Regions from separate parts of the Paenibacillus sp. GCM10012306 genome, predicted to be linked through region 2. Evidence: a T-box and tRNA genes for the amino acid it is inferred to sense, from the RefSeq annotation. Region 2 holds a T-box; the other holds one or more tRNA genes.
The links. The T-box of region 2 lies ahead of ACFORK_RS15765 (arginine--tRNA ligase). A T-box ahead of a tRNA ligase gene usually reads a tRNA of that ligase, here a tRNA-Arg.

Region 1 (6,190 bases), on a different contig from region 2:
AGCTGCTGCACGAGCGCGTCTGAAGTCACCTTTGGAGTGTGGAGCATCCAAAGTGTTTTGGTCGCCAGTGTAAGCGTGGATAGTAGTCATCAAACCTTCAACGATACCGAACTTGTCGTTCAGAACTTTAGCCATTGGAGCTAGGCAGTTCGTTGTGCAAGAAGCACCGGAGATAACAGTTTCAGTACCATCAAGGATGTCATGGTTAACGTTGTAAACGACAGTTTTCATGTCGCCAGTAGCTGGAGCAGAGATAACTACTTTCTTAGCTCCGCCTTTAAGGTGCTTCTCAGCTGCTTCTTTAGTTGTGAAGAAGCCTGTGCACTCCAGTACGATGTCAACGCCAAGGTCGCCCCAAGGCAATTCTTCTGGGTTGCGGTTCGCAAGAACCTTAACTTCTTTACCGTTTACTTTGAAGAATCCATCATGCACTTCAACATCGCCTTTGAAAGTGCCTTGAGTTGTATCATATTTAAGCAAATGAGCAAGCATCTTAGCGTCAGTCAAGTCATTGATTGCTACCACTTCGATACCTTCTACATTTTGAATACGGCGGAAAGCAAGGCGGCCAATACGTCCAAAACCGTTAATACCTACTTTTACACTCATTGAATAGTTCCTCCTAGATTTCTTTTTATTTATTCAAGACAAGCCGTAAAGCTTGTCAAGACAACAATATTAAGTATAATGCAAAATAATTAACGTTGCTCCCCATTTTCTGTAAAACTATAAAGGAAGCTGTATTTCACTGTCGATTTCTCTACCAATCTCCACCGCAGCGGCCTCATCGGTAATCAGAATATCCTCTTGCCCGAAACGAAGCATCGCATGGATGGCTTTGGCCTTACGTTTGCCGCCGGCAATTCCGACGACGACTTCCGTCCGCATGATATCCTCCAGACGCAGTCCCATGGTGAGCATGGTGTGAACCACCTTGCCCTCTTCATTGAAGTAATAACCGAAAGACTCGGCTACCGCTCCTTCTCCCTGAATTTCGGCCACTGTGGCTTCATCCAGATTACGGCGGCGGGTCATCTCCAGGGCGTCACCGATACCGTGCACGATGATCCGTGAGCGGCGGATGATGCCAACGATCTCTCCAATATTGGAGTCCAGCGCAAGGGACTGAAAAGCATCCTCGCTGAGCAGGTCCGGTACATGCAGCAGCCGGTAATTCGCGCCTACCCGTTTGGCCATCGTAGATGCGATCGTGTTAGCCTGAATCTCCATACTCTCTCCCAGCCCTCCACGCGCCGGTACAAACCAGGCGTCCTTATAGGAATGGGATAGCGGGGGGGACAACTGATCGGCCATCTCGGCTAGCGTTGAGCCGCCTGTGACGGCAATAGTATCGTCTGAACGCAATACACCGAGTAGCGCCTTGGCGCCAGCGCGTCCAAGCTCACGTTTGGTGAAAGGTGACGATTCGCAGTCACCCGGTACTATAATAACTTTACTAAGACCATAGGTTGTGCGGATTTTCTCTTCCAGATCATCTAGGCCAAACAGGCTCTTGGCGATCGGCTCCAGCAGGTCAAGCAGTCTGCGACCGGCATCGCTAATGCGCATGCCTACGCTCTCGATCTCGATGAGCCCTTGCGATTTCAGAAGATCCGTCTCGGCTCGCAGCACCCGCTCCGTCATATCCAGGGAAGCGGCCAGCGTTCTGCGCCCGATAATATCGGACAACATGATCTGATGAAGAATCGTGTACCGTCTCTTAAGGGTTTCCATGAGATCAGGCAGAAGCTGCTTTTGGATTTCCAATAAATTACGCATGCTTTCACTCCTGCAACTTCGTCTTTCTCTATTCCCTCGTTCATGGTCTTAAAACGTCCCGGGTTAACTTTTTAAGTCCCACCCATATTCTAACCAAATTTCGAGCGAAGCGCAAGTCTTCCGAGAGTAGAATTCACAACCTCTTTTCATCTTATACATATATCACGGGATGTAAGGGCTTTACCCCCCTCTTTTGCTGGATAATCCGCAGGGTGGACGGGCTTGTACGATTTTCATAAGACCCGCTAAAAGAAAGATTTCAACGCTTTGATATTAATACATTGCAATTGTAATCTTCTTGTATTATAATAATTTCTGTTGCGCCCGTGGTCCAATGGATATGACGTAGGCCTCCGAAGCCTGAGATCCAAGTTCGATTCTTGGCGGGCGCGCCACTATTTTTAATAGCTTCAATTGTGAGTTCTATATTGTTTTTAACCAAAGTGCCATGATGTGGCTCTTTTTTTTGCAACTAAGTTTGACTTTCTTTGACTTTTTGTTTGAATTTGTTTATCATGTGGTTATTACGGTAAGAGTAACAAATGAACACATTCGAAGAGCCAATACCAAGGAGGTTTTCCACGTGAGTTATATCCCAATGGTAGTAGAACAGAGCAACCGCGGTGAACGCGCTTATGACATCTATTCCCGCTTGCTGAAGGACCGCATCATTTTCCTCGGAACGGAGGTTAATGACGTGGTGGCCAATTCCATCATCGCCCAAATGCTGTTCCTAGCAGCTGAGGACCCGGAGAAGGATATTCACCTCTATGTGAACAGTCCTGGCGGATCAATCACTGCTGGTATGGCTATATTTGATACAATGCAATACATTAAGCCTGACGTTTCCACCATTTGTGTGGGCATGGCTGCTTCCATGGGAGCGTTCCTGCTCAACGCTGGCGCCAAGGGCAAGCGTTTTGCGCTTCCGAACAGCGAGATCATGATTCACCAGCCGCTGGGCGGAGCTCAGGGACAGGCAACGGATATCGAAATCCGCGCCCGCCGCATCCTGAAGCTGCGTGACAAGCTGAACCGTATTCTGTCTGAGCGTACTGGCCAGCCGCTGGAGCGTATCGAGAAAGATACAGATCGTGACTACTTCATGAGCGCTGCTGATGCTGCCGAATACGGTATTGTCGATAAGGTGATTGAGAAGACACTGGTACCTGGAGTTTAATTCTCCGAGCATGCAAAAGCCCCTGGATCCGCGATGCAGATTCAGGGGCTTTTTTTAACGTATCGAACTTTACACGCTTGGAACTCATCGTTTTAAGTAAACAACCTTTAACAACACCTGCACCAGTTACTCAGTACAGCATCCCGTACCGCAGCCCATCCAGCTTGTTCGCAATCACCCGGTATCCCCGTCCATTGGGATGGAGATGGTCAATGGATAGTAGGCTCCGCTCGTTACCAGCAAAATCACCATAGATCGAAGCAAATCCAACCACCCGACTGCTATAGCCAGAAGCATACTGGTTGAACTGGCGTACCCACGCTGTCGCCTCCGCTATCTGAGGGTAGGGATTATACAATCCCACTATTCTTATAATATAAGGCTCCCGTGTACCCGCCTTCAATTGTCTAAGCGAAGACATAATTCCGGCAAAGTTCTCCCGGCATTCCTGCAGTGATTTTTGCAAAACCCGGGGTGAAATCCCCGAGGGACCTCCTCCAGATTTCGCGGCATGGATCAAATCATTCCCGCCGATGGACATTGTAATAATGTCCGCTTCCCGCACCGACTGACGAAATCCGTTGCTTCTGCGAAGCTGCTGCTCCAGGTCGGCCGTAGTCATTCCATTGACACCCAGATTGGACGAAGCCACGAAGGCGCCTAGCCGGGATTCCGCCGTTCTGCGGTATACTGGCACGAATCCATTGCCCGGCAACGCGCCAAAACCCGTCGTCAGAGAATCGCCTATCGCCGTATACTGAAAACCCATAACTCTCCCTCCCCGCTCTGTGCTAGACCTCTATTCAGCATATGAGTCTCACATAGATTAGGTAACTGGAAGATGTCCCGAGGTTATTTTAAAGCGGAAAACGGGCTACTCCCATTTGGCAACAATTCCTTAAAAGTGAAGGTGAATTCAGGGAATCCGGCAGCGTATGGAGTGTATTCATAAAGTTGGAAAAAGATAACGACCTTGCCGTCTTTCAAATAGTAACTTTGCTCAGTATTCAGGCCTGTGAACCCGCCAAAATAACCTTCATCTGCTTTGAATCGCTGGCTCAGCTTGGTATTCAGGTCTTTCTTGTAATTGGGATTAGCGCCGAACAGATCACGCAGGAGCAGCTGTTTCCCATCCTTCAAGGAGAAGGTAAAGGCCTGACGATAAGACATGCCATGCGCACCTCCAGTATAGCCGTACTGGTTCAACAGCAAGCTCAGTACGCCGTTCTGATTGTAGGTCACAACATATCCTGCATCATATTCATAAGGACGACTCTCTTCGTCCCTGTCTGCAATGTCCGCTTCGGCCCCAGCCGCAAATCTCATGGTCGACTGCTTGAGTGCAGCATTAATTTTCTGTTGCGCATCAGCATTAGCCAGCCCACTTATTTGCGGGTAATCGAGGTTGATGACTGCCCCTTCATCCTCACTACCCTTGGCATAGTTCGCTGAGGTGATTTTTAACGCATTCTGCGGGCTGACCATAAGGTTTAGGCGGCCGGAAGGAGCGTTCCAATCGCCTTTATAACCCATATAGTCAGTCAGGAGACCCAGTGGAACATAAAGCCGGTTATTGACGTTTAGACCTTCATACTCCCTAATAAAAAAGTTATTCACCGTGATGGAGACCCCATACGAGGAGACCAGAAGCTTCGTCTGTGCACTGCCTTTTCCAATCGTATAGGCACTGTCCGTCTGACTGTAGCTCACCGGAAGCTTCACGACATCACGCAGAAAAGTTACTGGTACAAAGACCTCGCCAGATCGAACGATCCCTGTCTGCTGTGTAAGGACACCATTCCATTTCAGAACAGCCACCGTGTCCGCTTTACTCGGATTCTTCACCGCAGGTGCAGCAAAGCTAGTATGTACTGGCAGCACGCCTCCGCTCAGCAGCAGCCCCGCCGCCAGCAGGCCCACGCCCCATTTTCGACCATTTTTCATCGCTATTTTACTCATTGTCATTTCTCCCTCCAAGATCATGATGTATCCTTTGGAACATTACCAAGAGAGAAGCATCGTCCTCCGAGTCATTTCCACTCCTCTAATTATAGAGAACCCGCCAGATCCAGTCGTTACAATTCTCTTTACAATTCCTTAGTAAATTAGCAGCATTATAGTGAGTGTTATTACATTTCATTAAACAAAATGAGAGATTTCGCACCTTTTCTATTGAGTATCCGGAATATCCGCAGCAAAAAGAGGCCACCTCCTTCGCTCACGCGGTAGGAGATGGCCCCTTCATTGATTACAGACTGTCGTTATTCATTACGGGACTGCTGATTTATTTCAATTCATAGGTTACATTAAGCTGAGTAGTCACTTTAACTTCTCCCGGCTGCACGGATGTGTTGCCAGAGGCATCTGCCGAAGCGGCCATCGCTTTTAAAGTTTGATCGAAGAACACTGGCTGGCTACCAAGGTCGTTTTGGCTAACACTGATCACCTGACCCAGGCTGCGCTTAGAGGCCTTGGCAATCGCACCAGCTTTAACATCGGCGTTAGCCATTGCTTTTTCAATAACCTGTGCTTCAAAAGCAGCGCTGTCCTCTACTGCAAAACGTGCATTGCCGATATTGTTAGCGCCTGCAGCGGAAGCAGCATCCAACAACTCTCCTACTTTTGCCAGATCACGATAGGCAACCACCAATGTATGATTAGCGTTGTAGCCCTTTACCTGCTGTCCTTCTTTCTCACTGTAAGTGTAATTTGGCTGTACATAGAACTGGGTGCTTTGAATGTCCTTATCCGCAATCTTCCAAGTGCCCTTCAGCAGTGTAGTGATTTTTTGGATCTTGGCTGCGTTTGTTTTCTGTGCTTCCTGCGCTGTTGCTGCTGAGGTGTCTACAGCGATGGACAGATAGACGATATCCGGCTTGATAGACAATTCCCCTTTGCCGACTACATTCACGACATTCTTCTGTACTTCATCCGCATAAGCCGTGGCAGTCCCCTGGAATACAGCGCTCAACGCACTACCTCCAATCAACAAACTCCCTGCCAGCATTACTGTTCCAAATGATTTAGCTAATTTATTCATGTTTGCTATCCCCTTTCAGCCTTCTTGATTAGTTGGTACCCTTTAGACGGGACGGGTTGGCAAATGTTGCATCGTTTTATGCCTGAGCACAAAAATATTTATTGGTTGTTCCAGACTTCATGCATAATAATCCTTAGGTCTGAATCCAGAAGCGACGGACGACATTCCCATCTTCTTCAGTGTATGGCTCA
Region 2 (6,190 bases):
GTCGCTCCTGTTGCTCCAGTGTCTCCTGTCGCTCCGGTGGCTCCTGTGTCTCCTGTCGCTCCAGTGTCTCCTGTCGCTCCTGTCGCTCCCGTTGCCCCAGTTGCTCCAGTGTCTCCTGTTGCCCCCGTTGCTCCAGTTTCACCCGTTGCTCCTGTTGCTCCCGTTGCACCAGTGTCTCCTGTTGCTCCGGTGGAACCCGTTGCACCAGTGTCTCCTGTTGCCCCTGTTGCTCCCGTTGCTCCTGTTGCTCCCGTTGCTCCTGTTGCTCCAGTTGCTCCTGTTGCTCCTGTTGCTCCTGTTGCTCCCGTTGCTCCCGTTGCTCCTGTTGCTCCTGTTGCTCCTGTTGCTCCCGTTGCTCCAGTTTCACCCGTTGCTCCCGTTGCTCCTGTTGCTCCTGTTGCTCCAGTGTCTCCTGTTGCTCCAGTGTCTCCTGTCGCTCCGGTGGCACCCGTTGCACCAGTGTCTCCCGTTGCTCCTGTCGCTCCCGTTGCACCAGTGTCTCCTGTTGCCCCTGTTGCTCCCGTTGCTCCAGTGGCTCCCGTTGCTCCAGCTGCTCCCGTTTCCCCAGTTGCTCCAGTGTCTCCTGTTGCACCCGTTGCTCCTGTTGCTCCAGTGTCTCCCGTCGCTCCAGTTGATCCAGTTGCTCCTGTTCCACCCGTTGCTCCAGTGTCACCTGTCGCTCCGGTAGCTCCGGTAGCTCCGGTGGCTCCAGTTTCACCAGAATCTCCTGTCGCTCCAGTGGCTCCCGTTGCCCCAGTTGCTCCTGTTCCACCCGTTGCTCCAGTGGCACCTGTCACTCCAGTCGCTCCCGTTGCTCCCGTTGCCCCAGTTGCACCTGTCACTCCTGGTGTTCCCGGTACTCCAGTATTTCCTGTCACCCCGGTTGCTCCAGTTGCCCCGGTGGCACCCGTAGCTCCTCTCGCTCCAGTCTGACCAGTTGCTCCTGTAGCTCCTGTCGAGCCAGTTGCACCTGGTGCACCTGTTGCGCCAGTGATGCCACACAGTTCACCTAACAGCTCAGCGGAGACGAGGCGATGTGCAGTTACCAATTGACCTTGAGCATCTATACCCCAGACCGAAATTTGAATAGGATCGTCGTCACAAGGGCTGATTGGGGTCTCGAAAAGGAATTCGAAGCCGTCAAAATCCGCAAAATATTCTCTGGTAATTACCTGATTAGGTGCAACAGACAACAATTCATCGACATACTCTGTTCTTACACCATTCAGATAGAACCCTTGAATCCCGACCGAAGAAACCGTGCTGGAACTACGGTTATCGATTTTGACGATAACATGCTGAGTGGGTCTAATCCCGCTCACAGGCGACACAGCATTCTCTATCGGTCCTGTCGACCAAAAGCTCATTTCTCCATCTCCTTTTTTATAGATTTGGAAACTACGACACTATCATTTTCACTGCATGAATAACTTAGTGCCTTAAATAGTAATATTCTTTGAAACCCCGCACGGTGTAGACTTCCATAACCCTCTCGTAAAGATAGTTCAAATTTAATTTTCAATACTGATTGGTAGAAGAATGGGTTTAACTATTGCTTTCTTGGCAATTTTGGGTATACTAAGAAAAATTGATAATTGATATGACAATCGATGATCGGGAGAGTAGTTATGGGAAGTCAGCCCTCAGCGAGCCGGGAGAGTGAAAGCCGGTGCGGCCCCCATATTGAAGCGCACCCGTGAGATGGATTTCTGAACCGAAGCAGTAGGAAATCCCGGCAGAAGGCCGTTACCCTAATACGAGTGGCTGAACTTAATAGTTCGGCAACAAGGAGTGGTACCGCGAGCGCTTACAGCCCTCGTCTCTTTATAGAGACGGGGGCTGTTTTTTTATTTATAAGGAGGATGTATTTATGTTAAGTCAACACATTAGAGATAGTCTGGAACAAAGTGTGCGGGAAGTCTGCCTAACACTCGGTGTACCTTATACCGGAGGCCCTATCCCCATTGAACAGCCTGCCAGCCTTGAGCATGGTGATTATGCCAGCAGCATTGCACTGCAGCTCGCCAAGACCTTGCGCAAAGCGCCGATGATTATTGCCGGGTTGATAAAGGATACCTTTGAACAGCAAGGTGCCTGTTCTGGCTTGATTCGTGAAGTTGCCGTCGCAGCGCCGGGTTTTGTTAATTTGTATATTCACTGGCCGACTTGGGCACAACACTCTTTTGTGCTTCCCGAGCTCTCGAATGAAAAAATTGTTGTAGAGCATACCTCCATCAATCCCAATAAGGCTGCTCATATTGGCCATCTCCGCAACTCCTGTATCGGGGATACCTTGGTTCGCGTACTGAGAAGAACAGGAAAACAGGTCGAAGTGCACAACTACGTAGATGATCTTGGTAATCAGCTCGCCGATACGGTTGTGGGACTACAAAACATTCCGCTGGAGGGGGAGTATGTTCGCTTCGGGGATTACTGCTGGGATATTTATTCCCAAATAAACAAGGCGTATGCTCTTGAGCCTGGGATGGTGGAGAAACGGTCCGAAACCCTGCATGCCTTGGAAGAAGGCCGCGGAAACACCGCCTGGCTGGGCAATCTCGTGGCCGAGCGGATCGTGCGGGAGCATGTAGAAGAGATGAAAGGCTTCGGAATTGACTATGATCTGCTCGTCTGGGAGAGCAGCATTGTCAGAGAGGGTTTCTGGGCGGCTGCGTTCGACCGACTGTCGCAGACTTCAGCTTTTGTTCAAGAAACGGAAGGAAAGCTTGCCGGCTGTTGGGTGCTGAAACAAGGCACTGGAGAGACAGCAGAAGAAGGTACGGAGAATGGTGAATACCACCAGGATAAAGTGCTGGTTCGCTCCAACGGGATTTTGACCTACACTGCCAAAGATATCGCCTATCATCTGTGGAAATTCGGATTACTGGACAAAGATTTTGCTTATAGCGAATTTGCTGCTGGACTGTGGACTACCGGACTAACCGGACAGTCCATGCCTTATGGGCAGGCGGATGCTGTCATCAATGTGATTGACCATCGCCAGGAATACCCGCAACTGATGGTGAAGCAGGCCCTGCAGGTGCTTGGCTATCCCGAACAAGCGGAGAAGCTCTACCATGTAAGCTACGGTGTAGTCTCACTAAGCCCTGCTTCCGCTGCCGAGCTTGGAATTGATATCTCTGATGGCAAAAACTCCTATGCCATGTCGGGGCGCCAGGGGATCGGCGTGAAGGTCGCTAATCTGATTTCCTTAATGGAAGAGACTATCGAAGAGAGCCGTTCCGATAAAAGCGGTCTATCTAGCCGTATCATTGCTCATGCCGCCATTCGGTACTACCTGCTGCGCTTCAATCTTGGGACAGAGATTGTCTTCGACTTCCGGCAGGCTACTGAAATCTCCGGCAATACTGGCGTCTACCTGATGTACACCTTCGCACGGGCAGGCAGTGTACTTGGTAAAGCCGAAGCGGCAGGAATTACAGTGAATGCAGCGGCTCCATTCCCAAGTACACCAGAAGCGGCAGAGCTTGCCTTGCTGAGACATCTCAGTGCCTGGACAGATACGCTGCATGAGGCTGCACAGGAGCTGGCGCCGAACCTGATCTGTACCTACGCACATACCTTGGCTACGCTGTTTAATAACTTCTATTCACAGTGTCCGATTCTGAAGGGAGAAGAAGACAGCATAAGATTCCGGGTCTGGCTGACTGGCAAGTTCCAGGCCACGCTGGGCGATGCGCTGAACGTATTGGGTCTTCCCGCGCCAAACCGGATGTAGAAGGTTCAAAGGTTAGAAATTGAACAGGCAGCCAGCAATAACCTAAAAAAGTCTCTGGAGCGTTAGTATAACGCGACCACAGAGACTTTTTTAACTTACTATTCTATATTAAGCGAAATTAAGATTCAAACAGAAGATCCGGCGTTGTTAACAGTGAAGAATGTTCTACCTCCCAATTAAGCGCATTTTTGTACCTTATTTTTCTTGAATATAGGCAAAAGAAGAAAATAAGGGCATTATTGTATCTTATTTTTCGCAAAAGCACCCTGAACGGGGTATTCTGGAAGATTTAAGGTACAATATTGCACTTAATTCCCACTAAGCCTGAGTTGTAGAGAGTTTAAGGTACAAAATTGCCGTTAATTACACTCTAGGAATAACATCTAGGCTTGAAGCTACTCAAGACAAAGATTGCTCTGGACTGCGGAACCTGTAACCGTGTCCCCATAAGGTTTGAATGAACTCATTTCCTTCCGGGTAATGGAGGGTCAGCTTTTCACGTAATCGCTTGATATGGGTATCGACTGTGCGCCTATCGTATATTTCCTTCGCCGACGACCTCCATACTTCTCTCAGCAATTCTTCTCTAGAGAACACTTTTTCCGGATTGGTAACTAGAAGATACAGCAGATCGTACTCCTTGCGCGTCAAGTGAATTTCATTTCCTTGTACCCGTATACGGCGAGCACTGGGCTGAATCTTAATTCCCGCAAACAGAATTTCACTGCTTGATGAATCATTAACATGAGAAATGCAGGTTCCAGTCATGCGAGCAACAATACTTTGGATACGTAATAGAACCTCTCTTGGACTAAACGGCTTGACGACATAATCATCAGCGCCCGCCCGAAATCCCTCGATCCGGTCTCCTTCATCGGAGCGTTCAGACAAAATAACAACAGGAACGTCCCCACTATGCTTAACGTATCTGCAGATTTCCAGCCCGCTTATATCTGGCAGCTCGTAGTCTAGCACGATCAAATCGAAATTTCCATGCACAAAACATTTTCGAATAGCTTGAACACCGCTAGCAGCCTCATCTACAATGAAGCTCTCTTTCTCGAGATAGTTTCTCAGTAATGTCCGCACCCGACTATCTCCGTCTATTAACAGAATTCTTTTATTCAAAAAATGAGTCAGGTCGTTCACCTCCGAATCTCTTGATCGACACAGCGAAACTTTATGCCCGATCTTCTCCAACCATCTGCCGCTCAATTCCCTTCATCTCATAGAAGTAACCTTTTTGCTCCATCAACTCTGAGTAGGAACCGCTCTCTACAATCTTCCCCTGATCCATCACTATGATTTGATCCATTTTGTCCAGACCGATAAGTCGATGACAAATCAACAGAAGTGTATCTTCAGCCGCTTGTTCGTAAATATGACCGAAAACACGTTGTTCTGTCACATAATCCAGAGATGAAGTAGGCTCATCCAGTACCCATAGCTTTCCTTTCCGAAGCATTGCTCGTGCTAGAGCCAAACGCTGTTTCTCACCGTCGGACAAGTTCTCACCATTCTCGTATACCACATCCGTCAACGATTTATTTGGAAGTTCTGCCTTGCACAGAATCGCAGTCAACACTTCATCAGAATACGCTTCGCCTTGGAGCAGCAGATTGTCTCTAATGGTTCCCCGAAAAAAATGATTATGTTGTAAAACCACATTCGCCGCTGCCCAAATGCTAGTTTCGTTCAGATCCTTGAGCAACACATCATTGATTTGGATTTGCCCTTCGGTTGGTGTACGCAGCTTCAGCAGCAGATCAATGATCGTTGATTTTCCTGAGCCGCTCGGCCCGACAATTGCCGTTTTGGAGCCCGGAGGAAGTTCCAGCGAAATGTTCTTTAATGCAGGACGCCACTCCCCTTCATATTGAAACGCCACATCGGATAGCTTAACCGAGACTCCTTGATGAACGGACAGCAGACCGCCTGATGGCGAAGGTACCTCATTAGCAGCTTTGACTGTTTCTGTAAGCCTATTGGCAGCATGTTCACTATCCTGCTTGTATGCAGGCAATGTAGCCATTGCCGCAGCTTCTTCAAATACTGTTAGTGAAGCCATGACTAGCATGGCAAGAAAGACTCCGGCAAGTTGTCCAGCCGTGATCAGCCAAGCACCAAGCGCCAGTACCCCCCAGGAAATTAAAAATGTAACAAAGGTATGCAGGGATTGTCCAAGGAGCAAATGACCTGCTTCTCGCCGCTGCTCGGCCGCTAAATCTGCTGAGAGATGCCCAAGCTGCTCTTCCCGCTGTTTTAATTGACCATATACTTTTAATTCACGAAAACCATACAGGACTTCGGTAAACTCTGTTGAAAGTGCTGCTCGTTGTTCACGAACACGGCCAATTATTTTTCGCTGGCCAATCAGGACGATGGCAGGAACAACAAAGGCGATAACAAGCATCCCAAGCACGAATAACGCTGCAATCCAGATAGAGAATA

Region 1: it encodes a tRNA-Arg, which carries the amino acid that the T-box ahead of ACFORK_RS15765 (arginine--tRNA ligase) is inferred to sense. The anticodon was not compared.

Annotation. Positions count from the first base shown of each region.
Region 1 covers NZ_JBHRYW010000018.1:49,979-56,168, forward strand. The annotation lists gene gap (type I glyceraldehyde-3-phosphate dehydrogenase) at 1-609, opposite strand, end outside; gene ACFORK_RS26820 (sugar-binding transcriptional regulator) at 727-1,779, opposite strand; tRNA gene ACFORK_RS26825 (tRNA-Arg) at 2,100-2,174, shown strand; gene clpP (ATP-dependent Clp endopeptidase proteolytic subunit ClpP) at 2,363-2,959, shown strand; gene ACFORK_RS26835 (GDSL-type esterase/lipase family protein) at 3,090-3,728, opposite strand; gene ACFORK_RS26840 (PdaC/SigV domain-containing protein) at 3,812-4,918, opposite strand; gene ACFORK_RS26845 (SIMPL domain-containing protein) at 5,244-5,999, opposite strand; gene ACFORK_RS26850 (GNAT family N-acetyltransferase) at 6,133-6,190, opposite strand, start outside.
Region 2 covers NZ_JBHRYW010000006.1:303,668-309,857, reverse strand. The annotation lists gene ACFORK_RS15775 (hypothetical protein) at 1-878, opposite strand, end outside; gene ACFORK_RS15770 (hypothetical protein) at 875-1,000, opposite strand; T-box leader at 1,602-1,827, shown strand; gene ACFORK_RS15765 (arginine--tRNA ligase) at 1,871-3,739, shown strand; gene ACFORK_RS15760 (response regulator transcription factor) at 4,139-4,867, opposite strand; gene cydC (thiol reductant ABC exporter subunit CydC) at 4,920-6,190, opposite strand, start outside.